3 regions of the Pseudoxanthobacter sp. M-2 genome follow, and region 2 is predicted to be linked to each of the others. Evidence: riboswitches for the same ligand, from Rfam matches in the RefSeq annotation. Region 2 holds a riboswitch; each other region holds the start of a gene.

Region 1 (3,577 bases), on a different contig from region 2:
CGGCGGTCGACTGAGCGGTGGTCTCCTCGGCGGCGGAGCTCATCGAGGCGGCGCTCGCCTTCAGCTGGCTCACCGCGGCGGCGACGGTGCGCACCACGGCCGAGACCTGGCCGTCGAGCACGGCGACCTTCTCCATGTTGGCGGCCCGGGCGAGGCGCGCGGCCTCCTCGGCCGCCACCTGCTCGGCGCGCAGGCGGTCGGCCTCCTCGCCGGTCGCCTTGAAGACGGCGAGCGCCTCGGCCATCGCGCCGACCTCGTCGGTACGCCCGAGCTCGGGCACCACCACCCCCGCCTCCCGGCGCGACAGCCTGAGCATCGCGTCCGTCATGCGCCCGATCGGACCGATGACGCCGGCGAACGCCGTCCACAGCGAGAAGGCGAGCGCCCCGAGCCCGAGTGCGATGGTGGCGACCATCACGGCCGTGGCGAGTTCGTAGGCCCGCTCGACGGTGTCGTAGACCTGCTTCGACACCGACACCTGCAGGCCGATCAACGCGCTGATCGCCTCGGAGATCGGGTCGATCGCCGGGTAGAGGCGGTCGATCACGAACGCGTCGAGGGCGGCCGTGTCGTTGCTGCGCAGGATGGCGACGAGCGCCTCCACCTCGGCGGAGGCGATCGTCTTCAACCCTTTGGCCCGGTCGGCGAGCGCCCGCTCGTCGGCGTCCATGTAGGTCAGTTCGTAGGCGGCCCACAGGCGCTCGATGTCGCTGCGGGCCGCGTCGATGGCGGCGATGCCCGCTTCGCTGCCGATGTTGCCGTTGCGCACCTTGTGGGCCGCGTCGACGATGTTCACGGCATAGGCATCGGCGATCGCCTTGAGGTCGGCCAGCGGCACGACGCGGTCGGCATAGACCGTCACCAGCCCCTTCTGGGCGGTGCGGGCGGCGTAGAACCCCGAGGCGGCGATCGCCACGAGGGCGACGAGCATCAGGCCGAGCGAAAGCGACAACTTCGAGCGAATGGTCATGATGATCTCTGGGCGGGTGTGCACGGCTGATAGGAGGTCCCCGCATCGGGCGTGCGCCGCGACAGGGGGGCCGGTTGTGAGCGACTGGATGGGTCGTGGAGCGTCGGCCGAACGGGCCATCGCGGCCGGTCAGACGATCAGCCGACGCTTGCGCGAGGCTTGCGGCCGGGTCCTGCATCTCCCCTCGGAGCCGCCCGACCTGCTCCGTCGTGGACAAGGTGTGCTGCCCGGGCGGTGACGCCGGCAGGCCGGGAGCGTGCGCGACCAAGGCCGACGGCGGCGCCCGGTGGGCGGGCCGTCCGCGGCCAGCCGCGCGGGCGGAAGAACTGGGCTGTGCGGCGACCGTCAACGCGCCTTGACACTTTGTGCCGGTGTGCAACGATGGGGAGCTTCGGTCCTCGCGGATAGACGAAATCTCTGAGGCTAAGAGGGAATCCGGTGCGCTGGTCGCCAGCAACGCCGGAGCTGTTCCCGCACCTGTGAGCGGAGAGCCGTCTCGCCTGGAACGCCACCGCCGGGGTCCGCCCCGTCACCACGGCCTTCCGCCGCGACCGTCCGTGAGCCAGGAGACCTGCCGGGGTCTGGACGTTCGCGGGCGGGGTGCACCGGCGGAACGCCTCGGCCTGGTGTGCCCGTTCCGGCTGCCGGTCCGGGGGCGTGCCTCGATCACTCCCGATAAAAAATCGTTTGGGAGGATCGGATGGCTGGCCTGGCGCGCGACATCTCACCGGCGGACGACGTCGCGGACCTGTCGGATGCTGGCCGCCGTGAACCCGGTCTCCGCGAGCCGTCCCGCCTCGAGCCGTCCCGTGTCGCTCTGGCCCGCCCGCTCGTCGATCCGGCCCTGACGACGCTGTCCTATCGCAGCCGCGCCCGCGACGTTCCGGGCGAGGACGAGATCCAGCAGCTGCTTCTCGATGCCCGCACGCGCAACCGCGCGCTGGGCGTCACCGGCATGCTGCATTTCACCGGCGGGCGCTACTACCAGTGGCTCGAGGGGCCGGACAAGGGCGTCGCCGAGGTCTGGCATTCCATCCGTTGCGACGGCCGCCACGCCGAGGTCGAGCTCCTCGGTGCGCGGGCGGCGCCAGCGCGCCTGTTCGCCGGCTGGGACATGCAGTGGTTCCGCCACGCCGATGCGGCGGCCGATCCGGGTGGCATCGCCGAGCAGCGCGCCCGCACGGAGGACGCCGCGGCGCTCGCACACTTCGCCGTCGCGGGCGACCGTGCCGCGGTGGACGCCCTGCTCGCCGGCCGCCTCGTGCCGGGCAGCCCGGTGCGCTCCCTGTTCGGCAGCCTGCTCGAGCCGGCCGTCCGCCTCCTCGGCGACTGGTGGCGCGAGGACCGCTGCCGCGATGTCGACGTGACGCTCGCTCTCACCCTTCTGCAGAGCGCCGTCCGCCCGCTGGTGCTGCCCCATCCCGTCCCCTTCCAGGCGAAGGCGTGCCGCGTTCTCGTCACCCCGCAGCCGGGCGAGCACCACATCCTCGGCTCCGCCCTCGTCGGCGAGTGCTTCTGGGACGCCGGCTGGAACGTCTCGGTGGAGTTCCCGAACACCGATGCCGAGCTGTCGGCGCTGGCGGAGGGCACCTGGTTCGACGCGATCACGCTTTCGCTGAGCGACGTCTACGGCCGCGAGGAGTGGCTGCCGCGCATGGCCGAGACGATCCGCGCCGTGCGCGCCGCCTCCCGCAATCCCGATCTCGTCGTCGGCGTCGGCGGGCGGGCCTTCCTCCACCATGCCCAGATGGCGGCCGTCACCGTCGGCGCCGACATCGGCGTCTCCTCGGCGATCGAGGCGGTGGACGAGGTGAGCTACGCGATGTACCGCCGCGCCACCTTCTCGATGCGCCGCTCCAGCACCCCGACCACCCTCGTCGCCCCGCCCCCGGTCATCACGCTGGCCGCCGCCGTCTCGCCGGGCTGGAAGATCGTGCACTGAGGGGGAGGGGACGGTCGCCGGCACCGCTGCAGGCGGCCTTCCGATCTCAGTTTCATGAAGGCAGCCGCCTGGCGGCTGATGCCTCTGCCACCGGGCGCTCTAGCGCCCGCGTGCGGTGGTCGCCGGCGACCGGTTCGCGGTCACGTAGATCACGTAGAGGATGAGGCCCCGCTGATCGGTCACGTCGATCTGCCAGTCCTCGTCGACCCAGAGCTGGTGCGCGTGCTCGGTCAGAAGTTCGCCGATGCGCTTGGCGGCCTCGACGCGCGCGGCCGTGCTGTCCGGCAGCTCGGCGCCCTGCGTGAGCATGACATGGGTCGGGGTGCGGACCTGGAAATTGTAGAACGGCAACGGCGCCTCCTCTGGCCACAGAACGCCACCGGCGCCGAAAGTTTCCCGGCGGCACCGACCCGCGCTCTGCATCAGTCGACGCTCGCAGCGATTGCTTCACCTGAAGGTCCCCTCGGCTCTGCCTCGCCCGGTCATCACGCCCGCCGCCGCCGTCTCGCCGGGCGTCGAAGATCGTGCACTGGGGGGCAGGGCAGGGCAGGGGGCGCGCGTGGCTCTGCCGCCCGTTACACGTGCCCTGCTGGTCTCCACTCTCCTTCGTCATTGCCGGCCTTGTGCCGGGAACCCGAGCGACACCGCCACGGTGCGCGGCAGGG
Region 2 (3,577 bases):
CCGCGACGGTGCAGCAGAGGCAGCCGTTGGCGAGCTCGACGATGTTCTCCTCCGGGCAGCTCTCGATGCCGCAGCCCTTCAGGATCGAGCCGTCGACGCCGAGATCGCCGAACTCGTTGACCATGACGGCCAGCCGCCGGCCGTTCGCCGTCTCCAGCACGTGGCGGATCAGGGTGGTCTTGCCGGCGCCGAGGAAGCCGGTGACGATCGTGCACGGCACCTTGGCGAGCGGGGCGTCGGCGGGGCGGGCGGAGGCGGGGGTGTCAAAGCTCATGTCGGAGCCCTTTCGGGTCTGAAGGCGGTGGGCGGCACGCGCGCGACAACGCCCTTCTTGAAGGCGGGCGGGCGGTCGGCCCAGCGCAGGATGCCGGTCTCGCTCGCCGCGTAGGCGCGCGCGGCGGTGGCGATCTCGGCGACGTGGGCCTCGCCCTCGACGTCGCCGACGATGTAGGTCCACTTCTCCGGGGCCACGAAGGCGACGGTGCAGGCGCGCCGGCAGACGGCGAGGCACTCGACCGGCACGACGGCGATGCCGGGTTCCTCGGCGAGCGCCCCGGCGAGCGCGGTGGCGAAGCTGCGGCCCGGCTCGACGTGGGGCATCGCCGGGTCGCCGGCGGTCTCGCCCTCGGCGCGCGGCCGGCGGCAACTGACGCAGACGAACACCGAGGCCTGCAGCGGCCCCGCCTCAGCAGGCGCCGTCACCGCGGGCCCCGCCGATGCCTCGTCCCCGGCTTGCGCCGGCGACGGGGCCTCGACGAGCGCGCTCAGGGTGCCGTCCTCGCGGCGAACCGCGGCCAGAGCGCGCCGACGGCCCAGCCGATGGCGAGCCAGAACAGGCCGGAGAGCACGATCGAGCGGGCGGCGAACTCGCCCTGCAGCTCCGCCGGAACGGCCGAGGTGAACTCTGCCGGCTGCGGCGCGCCGACGATCTGCGGCGCGAGCGCCAGCACGACGGCGAGCGGCTTCGCCCAAGGCCGGTCGACCTTGAGGAACAGGAACAGCGCAACGGCCGTCATCGCCACGGTGACGACCCACCAGAGCTGGCGGGCGTCGAGGCCGGCGGCGGCGGAGGCCGGCAGCTCCGGCGGCAGCCCGAAGGCCGGTGCCAGCACCACCGCCACGAAGGCGGCCGCGCCCCAGGCGAGGCCCGTGCGCTCGGAGATCGTCTCCCCCGAGGCGACCATTGCCGCCGTCAGCATCAGCGCGAAGCCGACGCCGGCGAGAAGGGTCGCGAGCGCCGTGAACGCCGTCCGCTCGAGGCCGTCCTCGGGCGCCCAGCCCTCCTCGCCGTCGGCGTGCTCGGCGACGGAGTGGGCGAGCATCAGCTTGGCGTCGCCGAAATCGTGCAGGACGCCGGAATGGGCGGCCTCGCCGGCGTGCTCGAAGCTCTCGGCGTGGAGAATCAGGGGGGTGACGGAGAAGTGCTGCAGGACCGCGATCGCAAGTCCCACGGCAAGGCCGGCCAGCAAGCCGACCGACAGGATACGTCCGAGCATGGCCCGCTCAGTGGCAGGGGAAGGCGAGCGTATGCCGGGTGTCGTGCGCGGCGTTGTGCAGCGCATCGGAATGGGCGAAGCCCACGCCGAAGACCATGAACGCGCCGATCGCAAAGGCGATCGCAGCCGCGATCAGGGCCTCGGAGCGGGCTTGTGGCCGGGTGGCGGCGAGTTCTTTCGAAAATTCCGTCATGTCATCCTCCGTCGCCGCCCCACCGGCGGCGCAACGAGTAAAGGTCTGACGGCAGGTCTCCTGGCTCACGGGTCACCGCCCGGCGCCGCCTTCCCAGAACCGACGGTTCCAGTGGCCTTCGACGCGGGCTCGCCGCTCACAGTTGCGGGGGCAGCCGCGGATTTGGCGCTCTCCTCTCGAAGAAAGCCGCACCGCGTTCCCTTTTCACCTTCCGAACAGGGAAGGACCGTCGAGGATTTGGTACAGGACGGGGACGCCGGCCGTCAATCGAGTCGGCCGGGCCGGAGAGGACTCATGACCCGGGACATCGACGAGGCGGAGGCGGCGCGCCACAAGGCGAAGGCGGAAAAGCGCAAGGCGGTGCAGGACGCCGAGGTGGCGGGGAAGACGGTCGAGAAGGGCCTCCTGATCGTCACCACCGGCCCCGGCAAGGGCAAGTCGACGGCCGCCTTCGGGCTGGCGCTGCGCATGCTCGGGCGCGGCCGGCGGGTGGCGGTGGTGCAGTTCATCAAGGGCGCCTGGGACAGTGGCGAGCGCGCCGCCCTCGAGACGTTCGGCGACCGGGTGGTGTGGCGTTCGATGGGCGAGGGCTTCACCTGGGAGACGCAGGACCTCGCCCGCGACATCGCCGCCGCCGAAAAGGCGTGGGCGCAGGCCGAGGCCTTCCTCGACGACCCGTCCTTCGGCCTCGTCGTGCTCGACGAGCTCAACATTGCGCTTCGCTACAACTATCTGCCGCTGGAGGCGGTGGTGGCGCGGCTGGCCGGGCGGCGCGCGGGCCTGCACGTCGTCGTCACTGGCCGCAACGCCAAGCCGGAGCTCGTCGCCGCCGCCGACTGCGTCACCGAGATGGCGGCGACCAAGCACCACTTTGCCGCCGGCGTGAAGGCGCAGGAGGGGGTGGAGGTCTGAGCGCCGGCCCCCCGTTCGCGTCGCGCGCACTTGACCGGCGCGATGCGGCGGCGGAGACAACGGGCGGAACGACGGCGCCGCGGCCTGACGCGGCGAGCGGGGAGTGCGGTGGTGCGGCGAGGCGAAGATCAGCTCCGGCCGGCGGGATCGGTGGCGCGATGACGGCACCCCGCTACGACTATGTCCGCGACGGCACCGGCATCTACGAGCGCTCGTTCGCGATCATCCGGGCCGAGGCGGACCTGTCGGCCTTCTCTGAGGAGGAGGCCGACGTGGCGGTGCGGATGATCCACGCTTGCGGCGCGGTGGAGGCGGCGTCCGTGATCGCGTTCTCGCCCGGCGTGGTGGCGGCGGCGCGGGCGGCGCTCGCAGCCGGCGCGCCGATCCTGTGCGACGCCGAGATGGTGGCGCGCGGTGTGACGCGGGCGCGGCTGCCGGTCGACAACGCCGTGATCTGCACCCTCAACGACCCGCGCACGCCCGGCCTCGCGGCCGAGATGGGCACGACGCGCTCGGCGGCGGCGGTGGACCTCTGGGACGAGCACATGGCCGGCGCCGTGGTGGCGATCGGCAACGCCCCGACCGCCCTCTTCCGCCTGCTCGAGCGCCTCGACGCCGGCGCGCCGCGCCCGGCCGCCATCCTCGGCATTCCCGTCGGCTTCGTCGGCGCGGCCGAATCGAAGGAGGCGCTGACCGAGCACGCGGCCGGCGTGCCGTGGATCGTCGTGCGCGGCCGGCTCGGCGGCAGCGCGATGACGGCGGCCGCCGTCAACGCGCTTGCGAGGCCGGGGCTGTGAGCGAGCCGGAAGCCGGGGCAGCGATCCGGCCCAACGGCCGAGGATGCGGCGCGTGACCGACGTCCCGACGGGCGATACAAGCTCCTCCCCCGGCCGCCTCTACGGCGTCGGCGTCGGGCCGGGCGATCCGGAACTGATGACGCTGAAGGCAGCGCGCGTGCTCGCCTCCGCCGACGTCG
Region 3 (3,577 bases), on a different contig from region 2:
CCGATCGCCGCCTGGCTCTCGTGGCCCATGCGCCGGAACGGCCCCTTCCGCCGCCACAGCCCGAGGGCGACGACGTCGGCGACGGTGATCGGGAAACCGACGTCGATGTCGGCGCGCTGCGGCAGGTAGGCGATGTCGCGGCGAACCGCCCCCTCGACCGTGATCCGGCCGGCGGCCAGCGGCACGGCGCCGACGATCGCCTTGACGAGGCTCGACTTGCCGCCGCCGTTCGGGCCGACGAGGGCGGTGAAGCTGCCGGCCTCGAAGCGCCCGGTGACGCCCTCGACGGCGAAGCCCTGGCGATAGGCGACCCCGACGTCGTCGAGGAGGACGGAAGCGGGGGTCACCATGCCACCACTCCGAACCAGTCGAGCGCCCAGGCGACGGCGAGCCAGACGACGGCATTGAGACCGACGGCGAGGAGGAGCCGGCTCCAGACGGAGGAGGCGATCAGGGCGGAGGTGCTCATGGCGAGGATCCGGTCGACGGGGCCGGCCGGCGCCCGGCGGCGGGAAGCGCCGCTTGCTCGGCTGCTCATTCGGCGTGGATCCGCCCGGTCCACACCGGGGTGCGGCCCTCGCCGACGAAGCGCACTGCGCCGCTGTCGAGATCGACGACGTGGATGCCACCGGTGGCGACGCGGCGGTCGGACTGGAAGACCAGCATGGCGCCGTCCGGCGACCAGTCGGGCGACAGGTCCGAGGCCTTGCCGCGCGTCGCCCGCTTCAGGCGGTTCGAGGACGGCGTGAAGACGTAGAGGTCACCGCCCGCGGCGAAGGCGATCTGCCGGCCGTCCGGCGACCAGCGCGGCCCGTCGATGCTCGCCGGCGCCGCCGGGCCGAAGTCGTGGGGCTGCCTGCGGCCCTCGGCGAGGCGGGCGAGGCGGAACGGGAACAGCGACCCGACGCGGCGATTGGTCTGCAGCACGATGGTGCCGTTGATGGGCGACGGATCAGGCGCCACATCGAAGGAGCCGGCGCGGTCCGGCTTGGTCAGCTGCGTCTCGGTGCGGTCGTCGACGCGGACGCTCCAGAGGCCGAAGCCGGCGGTGAAGTCGCCGCGCTGGAAGACGATGGTCTTGCCGTCGGCCGTGAAGGCCGGCCGCTGGTCCTCGGCCGGGTTGCGGGTCAGCCGGCGCACCTTCAGCTTGTCCGGCCGGATGATGTAGATTTCCGGGTCCTCGTGCGGCGGCCGGCGGCTGTTGAAGGCGATCCAGCGCCCGTCCGGCGACCATGACGGCGCCCGGTCCGGCCCTGCGTTCTCGGTGACGCGGCGCTCGACACCGCTGGCGAGATCGCGGATGTAGATCTCGTCCTGGCCGCTGCGGTCGGAGACGAAGGCGAGGGTGCCGGAAAGGTCGTCCGCCGCCGCGGGACCCCCGACCGCCGCCAGAGCGACCGCCGCCGCCATCATCCGCACGCAAGGCCCCAGGCCTGCGAACCACCGAACCGACACCGAACTGACCACCACCGCCTCACTGATTGCAACGTTATAACATAACATCGCGTAGCAGGCGGAGGAGCGGGGCGCAAGATTGGCGGACGCGGTTCCGGGGGATGACTGCGGCCCTGCGTGCCGGTGTTTTCTGGCAGGGACCGGGGCCACTCCGCGCGCCGACGGGCGGGGATTCCGGCGGCATCTCACGGGTGGGCGATCAGTCGTCCCGCTCCCGCCCTGGTCGCAGTGCGACGATGCGCCGTTCTGCGGCCGGCGCATCGTGCTGGGTGGGGCGAGTCGATGATCACGACGGGCGGGGCGCTCCCGCCACGGCGAGAGAGCGCCCCGCCGATCTGAGCCGACGGCGCGGACCTTCAGGCGCGGGGCGTCGCCCGCGGGTCGTCAGGTTGCCGGCTTGGCCTCTTCGGCATGATCGTGGTCGCCCTCGTGGCCGTGCGGCTCCTCGATCTCGACCTCGACTTCGACCGTCCCGGCCTTGGCGAACTCCAGCACCATGTCGAAGTGCTGGCCTCCCTCGAGAGGACGCTGAACGTTGTCGAGCACGAGGGTGATGCCGCCGCGCTGGAAGGTCAGCGTCTGGCCGGCGGCGATCTCCACCGCCGGGATCTCGCGCACCGACAGCGCGCCATCGGCGCCAAGCACCGGCGCCTCGAACTTGCCGGCGTCGGAGAACGTCGTCTTCACGCCGACGAGGCGGTCGGCTTCGGTGCCGGTGTTGCGGATGGTCAGGTAGACCGGCACCGCGTCGGCGGTCTTGCCCACTTCCTCGGTCCACAGGTGGCTCACCTGCAGCGCCCCGGCGGAGAAGATCTCGCCGTCGTGGTGGGCGAGGGCGGGCACGGCAAACAGCAAAGCGGCGAGCGCCGCCGACTTCAGGACACGCATGGTCACTCCTTGCGGGGGCACTCCCGCCCCCTTTCGGGTTGCACGTGCGTGACGGCAGGTCTCCTGGCTCGCGGGTCATCGCCCTCGGTGTCCAGCCTTCCCGGGCCTTGCGGCCCAGTGGCTCTGGACGGGCTCACCGCTGACAGTTGCGGGAACAGCGCCGGACTCTCACCGGCTTCCCTCTTGGCCCCGAATCCGGGGACCGCCACGCCCCCAGAGCCTACAACCGCTCGCCTGGTGGCGACAATGCCAGGCACTTTTGCCTGCTCTGACATAAAAACGGCCGGCGGGTCGCCCCGCCGGCCGTCGGTCTCGAAGCTCGTGAGAAAGGGAGGGGCGGCTCCCGCCGGTCCCCTCCCCGCCCCCGCAAATCAGGCGCTGCGCAGATCAGGCGCTGCGATAGAGCTTGGTCATCACGAACTCGCGGTGGCCGAGGGCCTCCGCGGCGGTGAGGCGGCCATTCGCCGTGCGGATGACCATGTCGATCAGCTTGTCGCCGGCCGCCTCGATCGTCAGTTCCCGGCGCAGGATGCCGGAGACGTCGACGTCCATGTGCTCGGGCATCGTGCGGATCGTGCGCGGGTTGCCGGTGATCTTCACCACCGGCACGATCGGGTTGCCGATGACGTTGCCCTGGCCGGTCGGGAAGGTGTGGACGACGTAGCCCGCGGCGCCCATCAGGGTCACGCATTCGGCAGCCGCCGACGACGTGTCCATGAAATAGAGGCCCGGGCCCTTCGCCGGCTCTTCCGCCGGGCCGAGGGCGTCGAGATAGGTGCAGGTGCGGCCGATCTTCTCGAGGTTGCCGAGCGCCTTCTCCTCGATGGTGGTCAGGCCACCCTCGATGTTGCCCTTGGTCGGCTGCGAGTCCGACAGGTCATCGGTCTTATGGGCCTCGATGACGTCGTCCTGGTAGGACTTCCACATCTTGTACCACTTCTCCGCGATCTCGGGCGACGCCGCCCGCTTCTTGCAGAGATGCTCGGCACCGGTGATCTCGGAGGTCTCGCCGAAGACGCCGTAGATGCCGTGCGGGATCAGCTTGTCGTACATGTTGCCGACCGTCGGGCACGAGGCGAGGCCGGTCGTCGTGTCGGACTCGCCGCACTTCGTCGACACCCACAGGTCGGCGATCGGGCACTCCTCGCGCTGCAGCTCGGACGCCCACTGCACGTATTCCTTCGCGCGGTAGGAGGCCGAGGCGATGGTGGCGATGTCGCCGTGCTGCTCGATC

The links. Region 2 has a riboswitch for cobalamin ahead of RUR49_RS00915 (CbtB domain-containing protein). Riboswitches for the same ligand answer to the same signal wherever they lie in the genome.
Region 1: linked by a shared signal. The riboswitch ahead of RUR49_RS14390 (BLUF domain-containing protein) and the one ahead of RUR49_RS00915 (CbtB domain-containing protein) in region 2 are both predicted to bind cobalamin.
Region 3: linked by a shared signal. The riboswitch ahead of RUR49_RS13990 (copper chaperone PCu(A)C) and the one ahead of RUR49_RS00915 (CbtB domain-containing protein) in region 2 are both predicted to bind cobalamin.

The regions. Positions count from the first base shown of each region.
Region 1 is NZ_JAWDIR010000022.1:593,013-596,589, reverse strand. Features, by position in the region: gene RUR49_RS14395 (methyl-accepting chemotaxis protein) at 1-970, opposite strand, end outside; cobalamin riboswitch at 1,346-1,564, shown strand; gene RUR49_RS14390 (BLUF domain-containing protein) at 1,671-2,912, shown strand; gene RUR49_RS14385 (DUF6894 family protein) at 3,012-3,263, opposite strand.
Region 2 is NZ_JAWDIR010000001.1:184,357-187,933, forward strand. Features, by position in the region: gene cobW (cobalamin biosynthesis protein CobW) at 1-274, opposite strand, end outside; gene RUR49_RS00905 (DUF1636 domain-containing protein) at 271-702, opposite strand; gene RUR49_RS00910 (CbtA family protein) at 765-1,496, opposite strand; gene RUR49_RS00915 (CbtB domain-containing protein) at 1,504-1,689, opposite strand; cobalamin riboswitch at 1,722-1,935, opposite strand; gene cobO (cob(I)yrinic acid a,c-diamide adenosyltransferase) at 1,984-2,601, shown strand; gene RUR49_RS00925 (precorrin-8X methylmutase) at 2,760-3,398, shown strand; gene RUR49_RS00930 (precorrin-2 C(20)-methyltransferase) at 3,442-3,577, shown strand, end outside.
Region 3 is NZ_JAWDIR010000022.1:505,337-508,913, forward strand. Features, by position in the region: gene RUR49_RS13975 (metal ABC transporter ATP-binding protein) at 1-350, opposite strand, end outside; gene RUR49_RS13980 (hypothetical protein) at 344-469, opposite strand; gene RUR49_RS13985 (hypothetical protein) at 535-1,419, opposite strand; gene RUR49_RS13990 (copper chaperone PCu(A)C) at 1,840-2,343, opposite strand; cobalamin riboswitch at 2,379-2,565, opposite strand; gene RUR49_RS13995 (UxaA family hydrolase) at 2,731-3,577, opposite strand, start outside.